Regions from separate parts of the Alistipes dispar genome, predicted to be linked through region 2. Evidence: riboswitches for the same ligand, from Rfam matches in the RefSeq annotation. Region 2 holds a riboswitch; each other region holds the start of a gene.

Region 1 (7,305 bases), 1.1 Mb from region 2:
CGCACCGCTCGTTTGTCGGCCTCAGCGGCGGCCTTGCCCTGACGTTCTGACTGTTTTACAGCAGTCCGGCTTCGTAATAGACGACGATCTGCTCGATGATCCGGTCCTCACCCTCCTTGTCGTACTCCGACTTGAGGTTCTGTCCGAAGATGCGCGACACGCCCTGCCAGAATCCGGCCACGAATCCGCCGCGGAATTCGCGCAGCACCTCGTAGGCCGTATAGTCCGTCTCGCGGTCGATGAGCTTGAGCAGCACGCGCCCTTCGGTGCGGGTCATGTGTTTGGCCACGGGGGTGTATTCCTCCTTGATCTGGCGATAGACCTCCCGGATATAGGCTTTCTGCGCCTTTCTGTCCGGCAGGCGGAGCAGTTCGCCCTCCATTTCGGCCATCTTGGCGCGGGCGGCCCTGGCCACGGGATAGACGCGTTTGACGGCCCGCACCAGTTTCTGATATCGGCGCAGGTCCGCCGGACGGTCGAAGATACAGACCGGAAGGATGTGCACGAGCGGGATCGAGTCGCCCCGTTCGACGATCCACTCCTGTCTGAGGAAGCCGCGGCCGCCCTGCGCCAGCGCTCCGGAGAGCGCTGCCGTGCATGCGACGAGGAGAAGGGCCAGCCGTTTCTTCATGATCGGAAAAATCGTTACCTTTGCGCATCCTGCGCATCCCGAATGCACAGGGCGCCGCCGGAGCGGATACGGTTCGGAGGCAAAGGTAATTCAAAAATCGTTTGACGTAACACCGAAAAGAGAGAGCGTATGTTGGAAAAGGGACTTTCCGCCCGGAGCACGACGACCGTAACGGCCGGCAATACGGCCGTTGCGATGGGTTCGGGCGACCTCGAAGTATTCGCCACCCCCGCGATGGTGGCCCTCATGGAGAACGCCGCGATGCGGGCCGTGGCCGCCGCGCTGCCCGAAGGGGCGACCACCGTGGGCGCCGAGATGAACGTGACCCATATCAAGCCCTCGGGGCTCGGGGCCGAGATCACGGCCACGGCCATCCTCGCTGAGGCGGAGGGGCGCAAGCTGACCTTCAACGTCGGGGCCCGCGATGCCGAAGGAATGATCGGCGAGGGGGTTCACGTGCGTTTTGTGGTGGACCGCGCGAAATTCATGTCCAGGGTGAAGTGACCCGGCCGGATCCTCGGGATCCGGAGCGGTTTCCCGCCGCCCTTTCCGCGGAGGCTTCCCCGTCCTCCGCGGAAAGGGCGGGGCGGCCGCCGGTTACGTGCGGAAATGCGAAAGGGAGAAGTCCTCGCGGACCTCTCCCTTTCGTGTTGAGCTGCCGGGATTCGAACCCAGAACGACAGAACCAAAATCTGCTGTGTTACCATTACACCACAGCTCAAACATTCGCTCGAAAGCGGCACAAAGATACGTAAAAAATCCCAATATCCAATTTTGTGCGGGCAGATTATCTTTTACGCTGGCTGATTGTCTGTCGTCCGCCGCATTTTCCGGATCGTCCGGCCGCGGGTCTCTCCGGAGCCGCGGGTCTCTCCGGAGAGGAAATTCCGCGGCGGATCGCCGCGGTGCGCTCCGGACTGCGGCGTCCCCGCCTCCCGTCCGGATTCCTTTCCGGGTCCCGGCCGTCCGGCACGTGCTCCGGTGCGGCCGGTCCGCACGACGTCGCGTCGTCGATGCGTCCGGCGAGGAGCTCCGTCGTCTCCCGGCGCCTCCCGGTCGTCGCGCCGCGGTCTCATGCCTTGCGCGCTTTACGGTGCGAGACGAGCGCTGCGATCCAGAGCAGCACGATCGCCCCGATGACGGCCGTGACGAGACTGCCCAGCGTGCCCGCCGCCACGAGTCCGAAGAGCGAGAGCAGCCAGCCTCCCAGCACGCCGCCGATGAGTCCGACGATCAGATTGACGATAAGGCCCGAGCCGCTGCCCTTGACCAGCAGGTTGGCGATCCATCCGGCCGCCAGCCCGATAAGCAGATACCATAGGAAATACATAGTCTTTCGTTTTTTGTGACGTGAAGACCGAGTGCAAAATCCGTACCCGCCTGCGGTTCCGGGCCGCGGTGCGCGTCCGCCGCGTCAGCGCGCCGTTTTCAGCGCGCAGGCCAACTGATCGGGGCACGAAGTTCCCTTGCCGCGGCAGTCGATGCCTTCGAGCCGTGCGATGGCCTCTTCGGCCCGCATGCCGCTGACGAGCGCCGCGATGCCCTGCGTGTTGCCGTGGCAGCCGCCCGTGAAGACGACGCTGCGGATCGTCTCTCCGTCGAGTTCGATGTCGATTTGCCGGGAGCAGGTTCCCCGGCAGGTGTAGGATATTTTCCGGATCATGAGTCGTAATTGTCGTTTGCGGCGCAAAGATAGCGCAATGCGGGGGAAGACGGGCGGAATCTTTCACAAAATGTTGAAAACTTCTGTGCCGGGGGCTTTGAATTGCTCCGGATTCTGCGGACCTTTGTCCTTGCGGAGGTTTCCCTTCGTCCGCCGGACGGAGGGATAAGAGGGAACCGGGTGCGAATCCCGGACAGTTCCCGCTGCTGTAAGCGTCATAGGCCGCAGACACGTCTCGAGCCACTGTTCCCTGCGGGGAGCGGGAAGGCGTCTGCGGATCGGCGCGAGTCAGAAGACCTGCCTCCGCGCAGCAATGTCCGGTCCTGCGGGGAAACGGGGCCTATTGTGAAACACATATATTCGTTTACAATGGATTACGCACAGATTTCCATCATCAAACGTGATGGCAAGACGGAGCCTTTCTCGCTGGAGAAGATCGTCCGCGCCATCACGAAAGCCTACCGTGCGGGCGGCATCACGGACGAGGAGCAGACCATCGCCCGTGTGGCGGCGGAGGTCGCCGGAGCGATTTCGAAGAACGAGATTTCGGTCGAGGAGATTCAGGACATGGTCGAGGAGCGGCTGATGCGCCTCAATCCCTCGATCGCCAAACGCTATATCATCTACCGCGAGTGGCGCAACGTCGAGCGCGACCGCCGTTCGTCGATCAAGGGGGTCATGGACGGAATCGTGACGGTGGAGAAGAACGACATCAACCTCTCGAACGCCAACATGTCGTCGCACACGCCCGCCGGGCAGATGATGACCTTCGCTTCGGAGATCACGAAGGACTATGCGCTGAAGTACCTCGTGGGCGTGCGCCACGGCCGCGCTCACCGCGATGGCGACATACATATTCACGACCTGGACTACTATCCCACGAAGACCACGACCTGCATCCAGTACGATCTGGAGGACATCTATCGGCGCGGCTTCTCCACCAAGAACGGTTCGGTGCGCACGCCGCAGTCGATCCAGAGCTACGCCACACTGGCCACGATCGTCTTCCAGACCAACCAGAACGAACAGCACGGCGGGCAGTCGATTCCGGCCTTCGACCGTTTCATGGCTCCGGGCGTACTGAAGACCTTCCGCAAGCATGTCGTCGATACGGTGTCGTTCCTTTGCGTGCTCAGAGGGGCCGGGGAGCCGGACCGCGGACGGCTCAAAACACTCTGCGCCGAACATCTCCCGACGATCGAGCTCTCCGACGAGCGGATCGCCGCGCTGGGCGGGGCCCTCGCCGATGCGGGGATCGGCCTTTCGGACAAGGAGCTGCGCGGTATCTGGGAACAGTCCTACAAGGCCACGCGCAAGGAGACGCATCAGGCGATGGAGGGATTCATCCACAACCTCAATACGATGCACTCTCGCGGCGGCAATCAGGTGGTTTTCAGTTCGGTGAACTACGGCACGGACTTTTCGCCCGAGGGGCGCATGGTGATCCGCGAACTGCTCTCCGCCACGGTCGAGGGGCTGGGGCACGGCGAAGTGCCCGTCTTCCCGATTCAGATTTTCAAGGTCAAGGAGGGCGTTTCGTGGTGCGAGGAAGACTATCGGGCGGCCGTCCGGGATTTCGACAAGGCGCTGGCGGGCGAAATCCGGTTCCGGACGCCGAATTTCGACCTGCTCGTCGAGGCGTGCCGCACGACCTCGGTGGCGCTGTTCCCCAACTTCATGTTCCTCGACGCGCCGTTCAACCGCCATGAGAAGTGGCGCATCGACGACCCGGACCGCTTCCGCTACGAGGTGGCCACGATGGGCTGCCGCACGCGCGTCTTCGAGGACCTGCACGGCGAGAAGACCTCGTGGGGCCGCGGCAACCTCTCGTTCACCTCGATGAACCTGCCGCGGCTGGCCATCGAGGCGGTGCGTGAGGCTTCGGACCTGATTCCCGACGGCAACAAGCACGCCATCCGCAAGGAGGCGCGCGAGATCTTCCTCGAATCGGTTCGCAAGACGGCCTCGATGATCGCCGAGCAGCTCTACGAGCGCTACCAGTTCCAGCGCACGGCCCTCGCGCGGCAGTTCCCGTTCATGATGTCGAACGATGTCTGGAAGGGCGGCGGCGCGCTGCAACCCAACGACGAGGTGGGCGACGTGCTGAAGCACGGCACGCTGGGCATCGGCTTCATCGGCGGCCACAACGCGATGGTGGCCATCTACGGCGAGGGGCACGCCACCTCGAAGGAGGCGTGGCAGACGCTTTACGATGCCGTTCTGACGATGAACCGCGTGGTCGAGGAGTACAAGGCCCGCTACGGACTCAACTACTCCGTGCTGGCGACCCCGGCCGAGGGGCTGAGCGGCCGCTTCACGCGCATGGACCGCAAGCGTTACGGCGAGATTCCGGGCGTCACCGACCGCGACTACTACGTCAATTCGTTCCATGTGGATGTCCGCGAACCGGTGTCGATCGTCGAGAAGATCCGCCTCGAGGCGCCGTTCCACGCCATCACGCGCGGCGGCCATATCACCTATGTCGAGCTGGACGGCGAAGCGAAGAAGAATCCCGTGGCGATTCTCAAGATCGTCAAGGTGATGCAGGATTCGGGCATCGGCTACGGGTCGATCAACCATCCGATCGACACCTGCCGCAAGTGCGGTTACCGCGGGGTGATCTACTCGAAATGTCCCGTCTGCGGTTCGGACAACATCTCGCGCATGCGCCGCATCACGGGCTACCTGACGGGCAGTCTCGAATCGTGGAACTCCGCGAAGCAGGCCGAGGAGCGCGACCGGGTAAAACACAGATAATCCGCTTTTGGCGATTATGTCTGTCGTTTCACTTTCCGCCCTCGCTTCTTTACGGCCTTCGGCCGTGTTTGCAAGTGCGACCCACCACCAAACCCCCGTCTTGGCGGGGGCTCTTCTGTTCGGGACACTCCGGCAGGGGCGGACATGTTTGGCGCATGTGCAACCCGCGCCGGGGACGGCGCGTGCCGCAGACGGCTCCGTCCGAATTCCTAAATCGTCTCCGCAGGAAATGTATATCTGACCCTGTTTTGCCGATGGAACCACTCCGCATCCTGGCCATTTATCCCGAAACCATCTCTGATGGCTACGGCCTGCGCTACGCGATCTATTTCGCGGGGTGTGCGCACTGTTGTCCCGGGTGTCACAATCCGCAGAGCCACGATCCGCTGGGCGGCGAACCGCTGACCGCGGAGTGGACGGAGCGGATCTGCGACGCGATCGCGGCGAACCCGATTCTGGACGGTGTGACCGTCAGCGGCGGCGATCCGCTGCTGCATCCCGCGGCGATGGCGGCCTTTCTGCGCCGGGTGCGGGAGCGCACGGGGCAGAATGTCTGGTGCTATACGGGCTATACGCTCGAGGAGTGCCTCGCGGACCCGGCGCGCCGGGAGTGCCTGCGCTGGATCGACACGCTGGTGGACGGCCGCTACGTCGAGGCGCTGCGCGACCTGTCGCTCGATTTCCGGGGCAGCCGCAACCAGCGGCTCATCGACGTCGCGGCGCTGCATCTGTTCGGCTGACCTCCGTTTCCGGTGACGGATATGAAAAAAAGAGCTGCAAATCCTTGCAGCTCTTTTTCGTATGATGCGCGGCCTCTACTGGCGCTGGAGGTCCGAATTGTCGGCCACGACCATGTTCTTGTCGATGCGCAGCGTCACGTTGCCGTCCACCTCGATCAGCAGGGTGGTCTCCTTGACCTCCTTCACTGTGCCGTAGATGCCTCCGGCCGTGATGATCTTGTCGCCCTTTTTCAGCCCGTCGCGGAACGCCTGCATCTGCTTGCGGCGCTTGGCTTCGGGCCGCCACATGAAGAGCCAGAGGACCAGCACCATGAGGCCGATCATAATGATGAAGCTGTACTGTTGCATGAAGCCCGGCTGAGGTTGTGCGGGCGCCGCTGCCTGAAGAAAATCGATCATAATCTTATTCGCTTTTTAAGTGTTTGTTCGGTTCAGCACGGCAAATATACGAAATATCGGCGAATCTGCAAGCCCTCACTCCACCTCCGCTTCGGCGTAAAGCCGCAGCGGGCGCTGCGCTCCGGCCAGCGTCACGTCGAGCGTTTTGAGCTGCCAGCCCCGCGTGCCCCGCGAATCGAAGCTCATTTCGACTCGCTGCGCATCCCCCGGTGCGATCGGTTCGGAGTTGAATTTCAGCGTCGTGCAGCCGCAGTTGCGGTCGTAGGAGAGGATGGCCGTCGTCTGCGGCGAATCGTTGGCTATCCAGAAGCGCACGACGGCCGTTTCGCCCGACCGGAGGCGGCCGAAGCGGACGGTGTCCGTCCCGCCCCGTTCGAAAAACACGTCCGAAAGGGAGACGATCCGGCCTTTCCGTTCCCCGGACCGGACCGCTTCGGCCCGGTCCGAACCGGCCTGCGGACGGGAAGCGGGGCCGTCGCACGAGCAGAGCAAGGCGGCCGTAAGCAGAAGCGGTGCGGTGCGGCGCATGGCGGGGAGGGTCAGATCAGCCCGCGGCCGGCCTTCCTGATGCGGCCTTCGGCCGTGAGCGATTCCACGATCTTGTCCAGCACGCCGTTGATGAAGGTGCTGCTGCCCGGCGTGGAGTAATACTTCGAGATTTCGATCCATTCGTCGAGCGTCACCTTCACGGGAATCGACGGGAACGAGATCAGCTCGGCCATCGCCGTGGCGAGGATCAGGTTGTCCATGAACACGATGCGCTCCACGTCCCAGTTCGAGGTGTAGCGTTCGATATAGTCCTGGTAGGAGTCGTAATTCACGAGCGTCTTCTCGAAGAGCGTCTTCACGAATTCGGGGTCTTCGGCGCTCTTGAACTTCGGCGGGACCTTCAGGTCGGTGTGCGACGGGCGCAGGTTCGAGAGCGTCCGCAGGATCATCATGACGATATAGGGCAGGTCGTCGTTCCAGAGAATCGACATCTCCTCGAGCGCGTCGTCCAGCGCCTCGTAGCTCTGCAACTCCTTGAAGAAGTCCTCGACCAGCCGCCGGTCGTCGTCGAACGACCGTTCCTCGCGCTGCATGTATTCCTTGTAGTAGTCGCTTTCGGTGAGCTG
Region 2 (7,305 bases):
GCGAAGGCGACATAGATCAGTCCGAAGACCGAGACGATCACCCACTGCGGCTGCACGTAGCCGCGCAGCGACGAGAGGAGGAAAAAGCCGATGAAGGCCGCGGGCAGCAGTTTCAGCGCCCGGCCGACGGCCGACTGCGGCCGCGTCTTCCGCCATGCCTGCACGTAGATCGGCACGAGGAAGGGATTGAAAACCACCAGCATGTTGGCGAGGAACTCGACGACGTAGCCCGGACGGAAAACCGAGTTGCGCGCCGAGAGGTGGTAGATGAACGAAGCCCAGTCGTGGTGGTACTGCCACACGAGGTGCGGCACGAGCAGCACGGCGGCGACCGCTCCCGAAGCGTAGAGCGCCGGGCGGGCGAAGAGCCGCGGATTGGCCGCCAGGGCGAAGAGCAGCACCAGGGCGCCGTGGTATTTGCTGTAAGCCATCAGCGCGATCGCCGCACCCATCCAGAGCCATGCGAGGCGGCGGCCCTCCGAGAAGTTCCGGAACGTCCACAGGAAAACCGCCGACGAAGCCAGCAGCGGCCCGTCGGGCACGGCGATAAAGCCGTAGAGCTGCAACAGGAGCGTCGAGGCCGAAAGCATGACGAACAGCGTCGCATCGCGCCGCACGGCATCCGCCGGACGGACGAGCCTCCACAACGCCCAGAGATAGAGCGGCTGCAACACGGTAAAGAAGAACCGCACGCCCAGCTCGCCGCCGAAGAGCCGCTCCCCGAGCCACACGAGCAGCGCCGTCACGGGCGGATGGTCGAAATAGCCCCATGCGAGCCGCTGGGCGAACATGTGGTAATAGGCCTCGTCGTTGGCCAGCTCCGTGCAGCCCGCCTCGATCAGGTTGGCGCACCACCACACCCCGAGCCACAGGGCAACGAGCCCGTCGGCCCCGAGCGAGGCGAACGATCTTTTGAGCGACTCCTTCATATCGGACCGCAAAGGTAGCAAAATATTCCGAATTTTTCCCTACCTTTGCGGTCGCAAGGTTTTCGCGCCGGCCGTTCTCCGCGGCGCGGATGAAAAGGGAATCCGGTGAGAATCCGGAGCAGTGCTCGCTGCTGTAAGTCCCCTCCCCTGCGGGGAGAAACTGTTTTGCCGCACTCTTTGCCACTGGGACAGACCGGGAAGGCGCGGCGGACGGGACGAGTCAGAAGACCTGCCTTGCCGTACGGATTTGCACCCGCGGGTTTCGGGTCGGAATCGGATCGTCGGAGCGCACCGTTCTCCGGTCTCCCCTCCCTACCGTCCCGCCGCCCCGCCGGCGCGCCGCCGTACCGAACGAACGGTTTGCGGAACATGAAACGGATCATACGATACACACTCCCGGCCGCAGGCTGCCTCATGCTGCTCACGGGCTGCATGAAGTGGGACTACGGCACGACGGAGGAGTTCTCGGCCTCGGGGCGGGGACTGTTCGTCACCAACGAGGGAAATTTCCAGTACGGCAACGCCACGCTCTCCTATTACGACCCCAAGACCAAACGGGTGGAGAACGAGGTTTTCTTCCGCGCCAACGGCTTCAAGCTGGGCGACGTGGCGCAGTCGATGACCGTCCGCGACGGCGTGGGCTGGATCGTGGTGAACAATTCGCACGTCATCTTCGCCATCGACATCGACACCTTCCGGGAGGTGGGACGCATCACGGACCTCACCTCGCCGCGCTACATCCACTTCCTTTCGGACGAAAAGGCCTACGTGACGCAGATCTGGGACAACCGCATCTTCATCGTCAATCCCAAACGCTACGAGATCACGGGCTACATCGAGTGCCCCGGAATGACGATGGAATCGGGCTCCACGGAGCAGATGGTGCAGTACGGCAAGTACGTCTATGTCAATTGCTGGTCGTACCAGAACCGCATCCTGAAGATCGACACCGAGACCGACGAGGTGGTGGACGAACTGACGGTCGGCATCCAGCCCACGTCGCTCGTGATGGACAAGAACCACAAGTTGTGGACGATCACCGACGGCGGCTACGAAGGGTCGCCCTACGGCTACGAAGCCCCGTCGCTCTACCGCATCGACGCGGCGACGTTCGAGGTCGAGAAGCAGTTCCGGTTCAAGCTGGGCGACTGGCCCTCGGAGGTGCAGCTCAACGGAACGCGCGACACGCTCTACTGGATCAACAGGGACATCTGGCGGATGCAGGTGGAGGAGGAGCGCGTGCCGGTGCGCCCCTTCATCGAGTACCGCGACACGAAATACTACGGACTGACGGTCGATCCGCACAACGGCGACGTCTATGTGGCCGACGCCATCGACTACCAGCAGCAGGGTATCGTCTATCGCTATACGGCCGAGGGCGAACAGATCGACCGGTTCTATGTGGGAATCATCCCCGGCGCATTCTGCTGGAAATAACGGATACAGGAAGTATGAGAAAGACGACGGTTCGGATAGTCGCGGCGCTGCTGTTTCCGGCGGCGCTCCATGCCCAGGGCGGCGCGCAGCCGCCGCAGGAGGCCGCCGCGGAGGCCCGGCCCGAGCGGAACATAGCCATCCGCGAGGTTCCGATCTGGGGCCGGCGGCCGATGAAGGAGATCGGCGTCGAACGGACGACGTTCGACTCGGTGACACTCAAGGAGAACATCGCCCTGTCGATCGCCGACGTGCTGACGTTCAACTCCCCGCTCTTCGTCAAGCAGTACGGCCGGGCGACGCTCTCGACGGTCTCGTTCCGCGGCACAGGACCCTCGCATACGCAGGTGACGTGGAACGGAATGCGCATCAACAACCCGATGCTCGGCATGACCGACTTCTCGATGATCCCGTCGTATTTCATCGACGACGCCTCGCTGCTGCACGGCACGTCGTCGGTCAATGAGGCGGGCGGGGCGCTGGGCGGCGTGGTGAAGCTCTCGACCGCACCGGCCGCCGCCGACGGATTCGGCCTGCAATACATCCAGGGAATCGGCATGTACCGCACCTTCGACGAGTTCCTGCGTCTCACGTGGGGCGACGAGCACTGGCAGGTATCGACCCGAGCCGTTTACCAGTCCTCGCGGAACGACTACAAATACCGCAACCGCGACAAGAAGGAGAACATCTACGACGAGGAGATGAACATCGTCGGGTCGTACTATCCGGTGGAGCGGAACAAGAGCGGCGCGTTCGACGACGTGCACGTGCTGCAGGAGATCTATTACAACACCGGCCGCGGCGACCGCTTCGGACTGAATGCCTGGTACATCAACTCGAACCGCGAACTGCCGCTGCTGACGACCGACTACGCCGACGACACCCGGTTCGAGAACCGCCAGCGGGAGCACACGCTCCGCAGCGTCCTCTCGTGGGACCGCCTGCGCCGCGACTGGAAGGTCGGCGCGAAGGCCGGATACATCCATACATGGATGGCCTACGACTACCGCCGCGACCCGGGCAACGGCATCATGACCTCCATGACCCGCTCCCGAAGCAGGATCGACACCTTCTACGGGCAGGCGGCGGGAGAATACGCCGTGGGAGACGAGTGGCTCTTCACGGCCGACATCGCGCTGCACCAGCACTTCGTCCGGAGCGCCGACAAGAACATCGTCCTGCAGCAGGGCGACAAGGCGATCGTGGGCTACGACCAGGGGCGCGTCGAGATCGACGCCGCCGTGTCGGCCAAATGGCGGCCCGCGGAGCGGCTCGGCCTGTCGGCCGTCCTGCGCGAACAGCTCTACGGCACGAAATGGGCCACGGTTCCGGCCCTCTTCGCCGACTACCTGCTCTCGAAGCGCGGCAACGTCGTGGCGAAAGCCTCCGTGTCGCGCAACTTCCGCTTCCCGACGCTGAACGACCTCTACTTCCTGCCGGGCGGGAATCCCGACCTGAAGAACGAAACCGGCGTCCAGTACGAAGCCGGGCTGTCGTTCGCCGTGGGACGCGACGCGATCTACACGCTCTCGGGCTCGGCCTCGTGGTACGACCAGCGGATCGACGACTGGATTCTCTGGCTGCCGACCACCAAAGGATTCTTCTCGCCGGTGAACATCAAGGAGGTGCACGCCTACGGCGTGGAGGTGCGGGCCGACCTGTCCGTCATGCTGGCCCGCGGACTGAAGCTCGACCTCGACGGGACCTTCTCGTGGTCCCCGTCGATCAACGTAGGCGAACCGATGAGCCCGGCCGATCAGTCCGTGGGCAAGCAGCTTCCCTACGAACCGGAGTTCTCGGGCACGGCGACCGGACGCCTCGCATGGCGCTCGTGGGGGCTGCTCTGGCAGTTCTGCTATTACAGCGAACGCTACACCATGTCGAGCAACGACATCACGCTCACCGGACGGCTCACGCCCTACGTGATGAACAACCTCTCGCTCGAGAAGGGCTTCGCGTTCCGCCGGGCCGACCTTTCGCTCAAGGCGACGATCAACAACCTCTTCAACGAGGAGTACCTCTCCGTCCTCTCGCGTCCCATGCCCCGCATGAACTGCGAATTCTTCATCAACGTCAAACCCAAATGGGGAAAGAAAAACCGAACCGCGAAATGATACGACCGCTCCGCCGCTTCACGCTCTGCGCCGCCGCGCTGCTTCTGGCCGCCTGCGGCGCCCGTCCGGGGACCTCGCTCGAGGAGTTCCGCACGACCGTCTACCGCCCCGCCTACGCCGCAGGATTCGAAATCGTCGGGGCCGAGGGCCTGCAAAGCACGATCCTACGGACCCGGACCCCGTGGCAGGGGGCCGCCGAAGGGACCGCCACGGCGCTCTTCATCGCCCGCAACGGGGAGACTCCCCCTGCGGGATTCGACGGACAGACCGTCGAGGCCGGGGCGCAGCGCATCGTCTGCATGTCCTCGACCCACGTGGCGATGCTCGACGCCGTGGGGGCCGCACCGCGCATCGTCGGCGTCTCGGGCCGGGAGAGCATCGCCAACGGATACGTCGCCGCGCACCCCGACAGGGTCGGCGACGTGGGCTACGACGGCAACATGGACTACGAACGGCTCCTGTCGCTGCGTCCCGACCTGGTGCTGCTGTTCGGCGTGAACGGCGCCAGCCCGATGGAACCCAAGCTGCGCGAGCTGGGCATCCCGTTCTGCTATATCGGGGAGTATCTGGAGGAGTCGCCGCTCGGCAAGGCCGAGTGGCTCGTGGCCGTGGCGGAGACGATCGACCGGCGCGAGGAGGGCGAACGGGCGTTCGCCCCCATCCCGGAGCGGTACGAGGCGCTGAAGGCGAAGGTCGCGGAGTCCGCCGCCAGACCGAAGGTGATGATCAACACCCCCTACGGCGATTCGTGGTTCATGGCCTCGGCCGAAAGCTACGTCGCACGCCTCATCGCCGATGCCGGAGGGGATTACATCTACAGGGAGAACACGTCGAACCGCTCGCTGCCCATCGACCTCGAGAAGGCTTACCTGCTGGCCTCCGGAGCCGACGTATGGATCAATGCCGGCAGTTTCCGGACGCTCGCGGAATTCCGCGCACGGCTGCCGAAATTCGCCGGCGTTCCCTGCGTCCGCCGGGGCGAGATCTACAACTGCGACCGGCGCACGAACGCCGCCGGAGGCAACGACTACTGGGAATCGGGCGTCGTGCGGCCCGACGTGGTGCTGCACGACCTGATCGCCGTATTCCATCCCGAAGCGCTCGATGCCGCCGACCGGGAGATGCATTATTATCGGAAACTCGAATAACTCCCGACCGAAATGACCAGACACAAGGCCGTCTTCAACTGGAGCGGCGGCAAGGACTCGGCGCACGCCCTCTGGCGGGCGATACGGTCGGAGCGCTACGAAATCGTCGCGCTGCTGACCACCGTCAATCGCTCGACGCTCCGTTCGACGATGCACGGCATCCCGACGGAGCTGCTCCGGGCGCAGGCCGACCGCATCGGCATTCCGCTCCACACGGTCGATCTCACGCCGAAGGGCGACATGGAGGACTATTCGGCGGCGATGGACCGCGCCGTGCGCCGTTACCGCGAAGAGGGCGTGACGCACTTCATCTTCGGCGACATCTTCCTGCACGACGTGCGCCGCTACCGCGAGGAGCGGCTCGCCCCTGCGGGCATCGAGGTCGTCGAACCGCTCTGGGGCGAGAGTTCGGAGCAGGTCATGCGCGGTTTCCTCTCGTCGGGACTCAGGACCGTCGTCGTGACGACGATGGCCGACGGGCTGGGAGCCGAAGCCATCGGCCGGGAGATCGACGCCGCCTTCGTCGCTTCGCTGCCCGCAGGGACCGACCCCAACGGCGAGAACGGCGAATACCACACCTTCTGCTACGACGGCCCGATCTTCCGCGAAGCCGTCCCGTTCTGGCTCGGAAAGCCTTTCGCACAGAGCTACGACATCCGCCTCGACGACGGATCGGTACGCACCTACGGCTACTGGTTCGCCGACCTCCAGGCGGCCGAATGACGGCGGGGAGGTCAGCGGTCGATGCCGTCGCGCGAAAGGACGCCCTGCGCATAGTAGTGCTTCACCTCGCGCATCTCGGTCACCAGATCGGCCGCGGCGATCAGCTCCTGCGGGGCATAGCGCCCCGTCAGCACCGCTTCGGTCTGCGGCGCCCGGGCGGCGAGCGCCTCCAGCACTTCGCCGACGGACAGCAGGCCGCAGTCGAGGGCGATGGACACCTCGTCGAGGACGACCACCCCGTACTCCCCGCCGGAAAGCGCTTCGGCACACCGCCTCAGCCCCTCCCGGGCCAGCTCCGCATCGACCGCCTCCGGCTGCCGGCCGATGAAACAGCCGCGGCCGAACCGCTCGATGCGCACGCGCCCCCATGCGGAGTCCGTACCGTCGAACAGCCGTGCGATCTTCGTCTCGTTGTAAGCCATCGACTTGACGAACTGCCCGATATACACGTTCTTCCCGGCACACAAGGCACGCACGGCAAGGCCGAAGGCCGCCGTGGTCTTCCCCTTTCCGTCGCCCGTATAGACATGGACCTGCCCCCGCGTCATGGCTCCACCCCTTCGTGCGCGCAGACGAGTCCCAGGCGGGTCTCGACGATGCGGGTCAGTTCGTACTCCAATGCCTCCTCCCCGGCTTCGCCGCTCACGGAGAAGAACCTCCCGGGCTGCGAGCAGTAGTGCACGGCGCTGAAATCGTCGGCGCAGGAGACCACGACGGCATCGACCGACGCCCCGTACCGCGCCATACGTCCGAAGAAGTCCAGCCGCTCCCCGTCGGTGCGCAGAAGCGGCTGCAACAGCATCTTCCGCCCGCCGCCCGCGACAAACTCCCCGAACGAACGGCAGAGTCCGAACCCGTACCGCCCGGCCAGACGCCGGACCTCCTCTTCGGGAATTCCATAGAAAACGATCTTCATAATCATCGCATTTAAAAAAAGGCGCGGCGACCAATCTCCCG
Region 3 (7,305 bases), 790 kb from region 2:
GCAGGCCGGTGTGGACGACTTCATCGCCGAGGCCAAGCCCGAGGACAAGATGGAGTATATCCGCCGCGAGCAGCAGGCCGGCAAGCTGGTGGCCATGATGGGCGACGGTACGAACGATGCGCCGGCGCTCGCACAGGCCGATGTGGGCGTTGCGATGAACAGCGGTACGCAGGCTGCCAAGGAGGCCGGCAACATGGTCGATCTGGACAACGACCCCACGAAGCTGATCGAGATCGTCGAGATCGGCAAGCAGCTCCTCATGACGCGCGGCACGCTGACGACCTTCTCGATCGCCAACGACGTGGCCAAGTATTTCGCCATCGTCCCCGCCCTGTTCATGACGTCGATTCCCGCGCTGGGGGCGCTCAACATCATGCACCTCGCTTCGCCCGAAAGCGCCATCCTGTCGGCGGTGATCTTCAACGCGATCATCATTCCGCTGCTCATTCCGCTGGCGCTGCGCGGCGTGGCGTACAAGCCCATCGGAGCTTCGGCTCTGCTGCGCCGGAACCTCTTCATCTACGGTCTGGGCGGCATCATCGCTCCGTTCATCGGCATCAAACTGATCGACATGTTGATAAACCTGTTTTAAAGTAGTAGAACAATGAAAAATCTTTGGATTTCGATAAAATTCACGCTGGCGATGTGCGTCGTGCTGTTCGTCGGTTATGTGCTGGTTCTGCGTCTCGTGGCGTGGGTGGCATCTCCCAACGACGGCGAAGCCGCGCTGGTGGAATACAACGGCAAGGTGGTCGGCGCGGCCAACGTCGGTCAGGCTTTCACGGACAGCGTCTATTTCTGGGGCCGTCCCTCGAACGTGGACTACAACGGCGGCGGCTCGGGCGGCAGCAACAAGGCCACGACCAATCCCGAGTATCTGGCCCAGGTCGAGGAGCGCGTCGATGCCTTCCTGGCAGCCCACCCCTACCTCTCGCGCGAGGAGGTTCCCGCCGAGATGGTGACCGCGAGCGGTTCGGGTCTCGATCCCGACATCTCGCCGCGCGGGGCGGAGGTTCAGATCCGTCGTGTCGCCGAAGCCCGCGGCATGTCCGTCGAGGAGGTGAAGCGGATCGTGGATTCCGTGACCGAAGGCCCCTGGCTCGGCCTGTTCGGCACCTCGAAGGTGAACGTGCTGAAGCTCAACGTGGCGCTCGATACCGCCCAGAACAAGTAAACGAAAAGAGTCCGTCCTATGGTGAAGCTGGATAAGCCGGCGAAACGATGGATCGTCGTTTCGGTCGTGTTCCTCATCGTACTGCTGATTTCGGACCTGGTTTGCCTGTAACGGCGGGCGGCTTCGCCCGGCGGGGCGGTTCGCCCGGACCGCTGCCGAGCCGAAGCCTCCGCCTTGCGGGAAACCGCAGGCCGCGGAACCTTCCGGATCGTCCGCCGAAGGCATGGGACGACGGTCAGGCCGTGTCGGCCGGGTCTGCATAGACCCGGCGCGGCGCCCTGAAACGAAAAACAACCCATTAACCCATTTTAAATAAAGCAGGAAATTTTTACTATGAAACGTTTTGTATTTGGTGTATTGGCCGCAGCGGCCCTTTTCTCCGCCGGCCGTGTTTCCGCTCAGGAAAAAGGAGTGTCGTTCAGCGGCGGTGCGGACATCGTCAGCACCTATCTCTGGCGCGGTGTCTATGAGGCGGGCGTGAGCTTCCAGCCCACGCTGGTTATGACCGCCGGCAACTTCTCCGCTACGGCGTGGGGGTCGGTCGATTTCGCCTCGACCACCTATAAGGAGATGGACCTGACGCTGGCCTATACGCTCGGCCCCGTGACGCTTTCGCTGGCCGACCTCTATTGGACCGGCGCCTATACCGACCGCGAGTCGGTGGACCGCAACTATTTCCGCTTCGGTTCCGACTCGCCCCACCGCGTCGAGGTGGGCGCCAGCTGGGTCGTATCGGAGAAGGTTCCCTTCACGCTGTCGTGGTACACGGTGCTCTTCGGCGCTGCCGACGTGAACGCCGAGGGCGAGCGCGCCTACGCTTCCTATTTCGAAGTGGCCTATCCCTTCTCGGTGAAGGGCGTGGACATGAAGGCCGGCGTGGGCATGGTTCCCTGGAATGCCGTCGGAACTTACGGCATCGACCGCGACTTCTACGTGCAGAACGTCTTCCTGAATGCCGGCAAGAGCTGGAACATCAAAGGCACGGAATCCATGTCGATCGGAATTTTTACCAATCTGGTTTGGAATCCTGCCATGGAAGATGTTAATTTTGTGGGAGGATTTTCCTTCAGAATGTAATTTATGGATACCGATACCAAACAGAGCGCCCGCCACTTCCTGGACCTGATCAAGCAGTCGCACCGGGGTAAGTTCAAGATCTATATCGGTATGAGTGCCGGTGTGGGCAAGACCTACCGCATGTTGCAGGAGGCCCACCAGTTGCTCGAAGCGGGGGTGGACGTTCGGATCGGATACATCGAGACGCACGGTCGTCCCGAGACGGAAGCCCTCGTAGCAGGGCTTCCTGTCATTCCGCGCCGCCGGCTTTTCTACAAGGGCAAGGAGCTCGAAGAGCTGGACATGCAGGGCGTCATCAACCTGCATCCCGAGATCGTCGTCGTGGACGAACTGGCCCACACCAATATCGAGGGCAGCATCAACTCCAAGCGGTGGCAGGACGTGATGCAGATTCTCGATGCAGGCGTCAGCGTCATTTCGGCCATCAACATCCAGCATATCGAGGGCGTGAACGAGCAGGTGCAGGAGATCACCGGCATCGAGGTGCACGAGCGCGTGCCGGACAGCGTGCTGGCCATGGCGGACGAGGTGGTCAATATCGACCTGACGGCCGACGAACTGATCGCCCGGCTCAAGGCGGGCAAGATCTACAAGCCCGAAAAGGTCCCCACGGCGCTCAACAACTTTTTCCGGCAGGAGAACATCCTCCAGTTGCGCGAACTGGCGCTGAAGGAGGTCGCGCTGCGTGTGGAGAAGAAGGTCGAGAACGAAGTGATCGAGAAGCCGGCCCAGCTTAGCGACCGTCTGCTGGCCGTGATCGACAGCAGCGAGAAGCGCGCCCGGCGACTGATCCGCAAGACGGCGCGCATGGCCACGCACCTCAATGCGGGCTTTCTCGTGCTCTACGTGCAGAGCGACAGGGAGAGCACCGACCGGATTCCGCTGGCCAACCAGCGTTACCTGATCAACAACTTCGATCTGGCCGCGGAGTTGGGCGGCGAGGTGATGCGCGTGCATTCGAATCATTTTGTCGAGGCGGTCGCGGACGTGGCCATTTCCCGCAAGATCAGCCTGGTATGCATCAGCAAACCCCGTTTCAAACTCCTCTCGCTGCTCGTGACGGCCGCGCGGATGCGCCGGTTGCTCAACCGGCTGGCGGGCATGAACATCGACTTAATCATTTTGTCGTGATATGAACCTACGATACAGATTGACATTGGGAATCGGCGTGTTGTTCGTCCTGATTCTGCTGCTCGGAGGACTCTCCGTCGGTTACGTGCGGCAACTCTCCGCCGCGTCCGGGAACATTCTCGCGGACAACTACAACTCGGTGCATTACGCCGAGGAGATGCTCCGGTCGCTGGACCGCCTCTCGCAGGATTCCTCGTCGCGGGCGACGCTCATCCGCAGCCTCAGCCTGCAGCGGCAGAACATCACGGAGGTGGACGAGAGCGAGGCCACGGCGTCGCTCGGCCGCCGCATCGCGGCCCTCACGGACACGGTGACTCCGGACCGGATAAGGCTCGTCCGCAGCGACCTCTACCGGATCATGGACCTCAACATGGCTTCGATCCGCATGAAAAGTTCCGAGATGGAGGCGCGTGCGGCCGACGCCGTGTGGTGGCTGACGGTCATGGCGGTCCTCTGCGTAGTGCTCGCCGCGGCCTTCCTCGTGCAGTTCCCGGCGGTGATCCTGCGCCCGATCGACAAGCTCAAGCGGGGCATCACGGAGATCGCCAACCACAACTACGAGGAGCGGCTCGACTTCGGGGGCAACCGCGAGTTCCGCGAGGTGGCCGAGTCGTTCAACGACATGGCCTGCAAACTCTCGGAATACCGCCGCAGTTCGCTCGATTCGCTCATGATCGAAAAGAAGCGCATCGAGGGGATCGTGAACAGCCTCCACGAACCGATCGTCGGACTGGATTCGGAGCGCAACATCCTCTTCATGAACGACGAGGCGTGCACGATCCTGAATCTGAAGCGCGGCGAAGTGATCGGCCGCAAGGCCGCGGAGGTGGCTCTGAACAACGATCTGCTGCGGAGGCTGATCCGCGAGCTCTACTCCGAACCGAAGGAGGACGAAGGACAGAAGGAGCCGCTGAAGATCTACGCCGACAACAAGGAGAGCTATTTCCAGATGGAGAACATCCCGCTCCATATCGTTCCGGTCGGCGGGCAGCGGAAGCAGTTCATCGGCAACGTGATCATCCTGAACAACGTGACGCGCTACAAGGAGCTGGATTCGGCGAAAACGAATTTCATCTCCACCGTCTCGCACGAGATGAAGACGCCCATTTCGTCGATCCTGATGAGCCTCCAATTGCTCGGCGACAACCGGCTGGGTTCGCTCAACGACGAGCAGAAGGCGCTGATAACGAGCATTAAGGACAGCAGCGACCGGCTGCTCAACATCACGGGAGAGCTGCTCAACATGACGCAGGTCGAGTCGGGCAAGCTGAAACTGATGCCCAAGATCGTCAAGCCGATCGAGCTGATCGACTACGCCGTGCATGCGACGCAGGTGCTCGCCGAGCGGTTCCACTGCTTCGTGGAGGTGGAATACCCCGAGAAGATTTCGAAACTCTTCGTCGATAACGAGAAGATCGCGTGGGTGGTGACGAACCTCCTGTCGAACGCCATTCACCACTCGCCCGAAAATTCGCGCATCATCGTGGGAGCCTGCCAGCAGGACAAGGTCGTGAATATCTACGTGCAGGATTTCGGCCGGGGAATCGACCCGCGCTACCACAAGAGCATCTTCGAACGCTATTTCCGCGTTCCCGGCACGAAGGTGCAGGGCAGCGGTCTGGGACTGGCTATTTCGAAGGAGTTCGTCGAAGCGCACGGCGGCACGATCACCGTGGACAGCCAGATCGGCAAGGGCAGTCGCTTTACGATCTCCCTTCCGGCCTGATCCGGATTTTGGTGTTATTTTTGGTGGCGCCGCCGGCACAAAGCCGGCGGCGTTTTTTGCGGGCGGCGCGCGGTGCATCCCTCCCCTGCCGCACGGCGGCGCGGAACGCCGTGCCGGGCCTCTGCGGCCGGAGCGATGAAAAAAATCGGAAAAATCTTGTCGGATTCGTTTTTTTAGCCTATGTTTGTCTTCGCAAAGGTTTCCTTTCCGCACCCGGCGACGGGCCGCGGCGGGGAATGAAAAGGGAACGCAGTGAAAGTCTGCGACAATACCCGTTGCTGTGAGTTTCCGCTCCGTGAAGGAGCACGAGAGGTTTCGCAATCTTTGCCACTGGCCGCAGGCGCGGCCGGGAAGGCGCGGAACCGGAACGAGTCAGAAGACCTGCCTTTCGCATTTTACAGAGGATTTGTTGCCTGCGGGACTACGGGCGAGAATCAGAACAGCGATTTTCCCCCTGCCGTCCGGCCCGTCCCGGTCGCGAAACGCGAAATTTCGGAGGTGTGCGAATGTCCGTTTTGAATTTTCCGCCGTATCCTGCCAGGAGGATGCGGCTGATTTTTTTATCGGATATGTCAAACTTAAAAAACGGAAGGAATGAGAAAACTGGTTACACTTCTGATGCTCGCCATGCTCGGCATGGCGACGTGGAGCTGTTCGTATGACGACGACGACCTTTGGGCGGAAATCGACGGGATCAGGAACGAACTGGCGGCGCTCAACGAGAAGGTCTCCTCGCTGCGGACGGTCGTCGATGCGCTGGAGAAGAACAAGACGATCTCGGAGGTCGTCGAGACCGACGAGGGGTGCACGATCGTCTTCAGCGACAAGACTTCGGTGACGATCGCCGACGGGGCAGACGCCCCGGTCATCGGTATCGACCGCGTCGAGGGCGTTTACTATTGGACCCTCGGCGGCAAGGGTAATTTCCTGACGGACGACGAGGGGAACAGGATTCCCGTATCGGGCGAGGCGCCCGAGCTGGCGGTGGATGCCGAGGGGTACTGGACCGTTGACGGCGTGCGTGTAGAGGACGCTTCGGGCAAGGAGGTCAAAGCCTCGGGCAAGGACGGCGACGCCTTCTTCAGGTCGGTGACCGACGGGGAGACCGAGGTCGTTTTCGAACTGACCGACGGGCAGACGATCGTCATACCGAAGACCGGGGCCGTGTTCGGTTTCGTGCAGTCGGAGGACGGCCGCGGTTGCTTCGTGTTCGGTTTCGGGGAGCGGAGGACGCTGTCGCTGCGTGTGGCCGACGTGACCACGGCCGATTTCATGAACGTCCCCGAAGGGTGGACGGCATCGTTCGATCTGGCTGGCAGGAGCGTCACGCTGAAGGCTCCGGCCGCTTCGGATGGCGTTTCGTATGCCGGCGGCATCGTCACGCTGATCGGTATCCGCGCCACGGGCGAGACGGTGTTCGCTTCGGCCGAGGTGTGCGCTTCGGTGGATTTCACGGACGCCGGAGGCACGTTCGTCGTCTGCGAGGGCAACATGACCTCGGCCAACGGCATGCTGGTCTGGTACGACAAGTCCGGCAAGGAGTACGAGGAGGTGTTCGAGCAGGCCAACGGCGGCAAGGAGATCGGCAATGTCGTGCAGGATATGTTCATGGCCAACGACCGGATTTACCTGCTTACGCAGAACGGCGGTTCGATGAACGGGGCCGGACGGTTCGTCGTCTGCGACGCCCGGACGATGCGCATGGAGTATGCCGATCCGCTGGTTATCAAAACTCCCGAGGGCAAGGATACATGGCCGCAGCATCTGGTGGTCGTCAGTCCGACGAAGGCCTATGTGCAGTATTCCGAGTCGGGCATGGAAGCCACGTCGGGCATCTGCGCGCTGACGCTGGGCGACGGTTCCGTCGAGGTGGGCGCCACGGTGGAGGGTACTTTCGGGGCGTTCTCCACCGAAGGGGCCGTCAAGACCCGCATGGTCCTCTCCCGCGGCAAGCTTTTTGCCGGATGCGGCCACAGTCTGGTCATCGTCGATCCGGCGACGGATGCCGTCGAGAAGCGGATTACTTACGAAGGCCGTCAGGTCAAAGGTGTCGTCAAGGGCGCCGACGGCAATATCTATTTCGCGCTGGCCGGAACCTTTACCGGCAATCAGAACATGGGCGCCGATTTCACCTCCGCGGCGAAGATCGTGGGCATCGACCACGAGGGCCGCGAAATTCTGAATGAAGAACTGCCCG

The links. Region 2 has a riboswitch for cobalamin ahead of FME97_RS08855 (DUF5074 domain-containing protein). Riboswitches for the same ligand answer to the same signal wherever they lie in the genome.
Region 1: it holds a riboswitch for cobalamin, as region 2 does, so the genes downstream of both, FME97_RS01190 (anaerobic ribonucleoside triphosphate reductase) here and FME97_RS08855 (DUF5074 domain-containing protein) in region 2, are expected to answer to the same signal.
Region 3: it holds a riboswitch for cobalamin, as region 2 does, so the genes downstream of both, FME97_RS12035 (DUF5074 domain-containing protein) here and FME97_RS08855 (DUF5074 domain-containing protein) in region 2, are expected to answer to the same signal.

Annotation. Positions count from the first base shown of each region.
Region 1 is NZ_AP019736.1:212,033-219,337, reverse strand. It holds gene FME97_RS01220 (hypothetical protein) at 1-50, shown strand, start outside; gene FME97_RS01215 (DUF4294 domain-containing protein) at 56-631, opposite strand; gene FME97_RS01210 (thioesterase family protein) at 761-1,135, shown strand; tRNA gene FME97_RS01205 (tRNA-Gln) at 1,282-1,352, opposite strand; gene FME97_RS01200 (GlsB/YeaQ/YmgE family stress response membrane protein) at 1,704-1,961, opposite strand; gene FME97_RS01195 (TIGR03905 family TSCPD domain-containing protein) at 2,046-2,294, opposite strand; cobalamin riboswitch at 2,414-2,613, shown strand; gene FME97_RS01190 (anaerobic ribonucleoside triphosphate reductase) at 2,664-5,051, shown strand; gene nrdG (anaerobic ribonucleoside-triphosphate reductase activating protein) at 5,306-5,791, shown strand; gene yajC (preprotein translocase subunit YajC) at 5,867-6,190, opposite strand; gene FME97_RS01175 (DUF1573 domain-containing protein) at 6,266-6,718, opposite strand; gene FME97_RS01170 (transcription antitermination protein NusB) at 6,730-7,305, opposite strand, start outside.
Region 2 is NZ_AP019736.1:2,098,284-2,105,588, reverse strand. It holds gene FME97_RS08860 (ArnT family glycosyltransferase) at 1-950, opposite strand, end outside; cobalamin riboswitch at 969-1,180, shown strand; gene FME97_RS08855 (DUF5074 domain-containing protein) at 1,299-2,366, shown strand; gene FME97_RS08850 (TonB-dependent receptor) at 2,381-4,477, shown strand; gene FME97_RS08845 (ABC transporter substrate-binding protein) at 4,474-5,625, shown strand; gene FME97_RS08840 (adenine nucleotide alpha hydrolase) at 5,638-6,348, shown strand; gene FME97_RS08835 (cob(I)yrinic acid a,c-diamide adenosyltransferase) at 6,360-6,896, opposite strand; gene FME97_RS08830 (hypothetical protein) at 6,893-7,264, opposite strand.
Region 3 is NZ_AP019736.1:2,885,012-2,892,316, reverse strand. It holds gene kdpB (potassium-transporting ATPase subunit KdpB) at 1-592, shown strand, start outside; gene FME97_RS12055 (K(+)-transporting ATPase subunit C) at 605-1,174, shown strand; gene FME97_RS12050 (hypothetical protein) at 1,508-2,251, shown strand; gene FME97_RS12045 (sensor protein KdpD) at 2,255-3,382, shown strand; gene FME97_RS12040 (sensor histidine kinase) at 3,384-5,108, shown strand; cobalamin riboswitch at 5,288-5,511, shown strand; gene FME97_RS12035 (DUF5074 domain-containing protein) at 5,703-7,305, shown strand, end outside.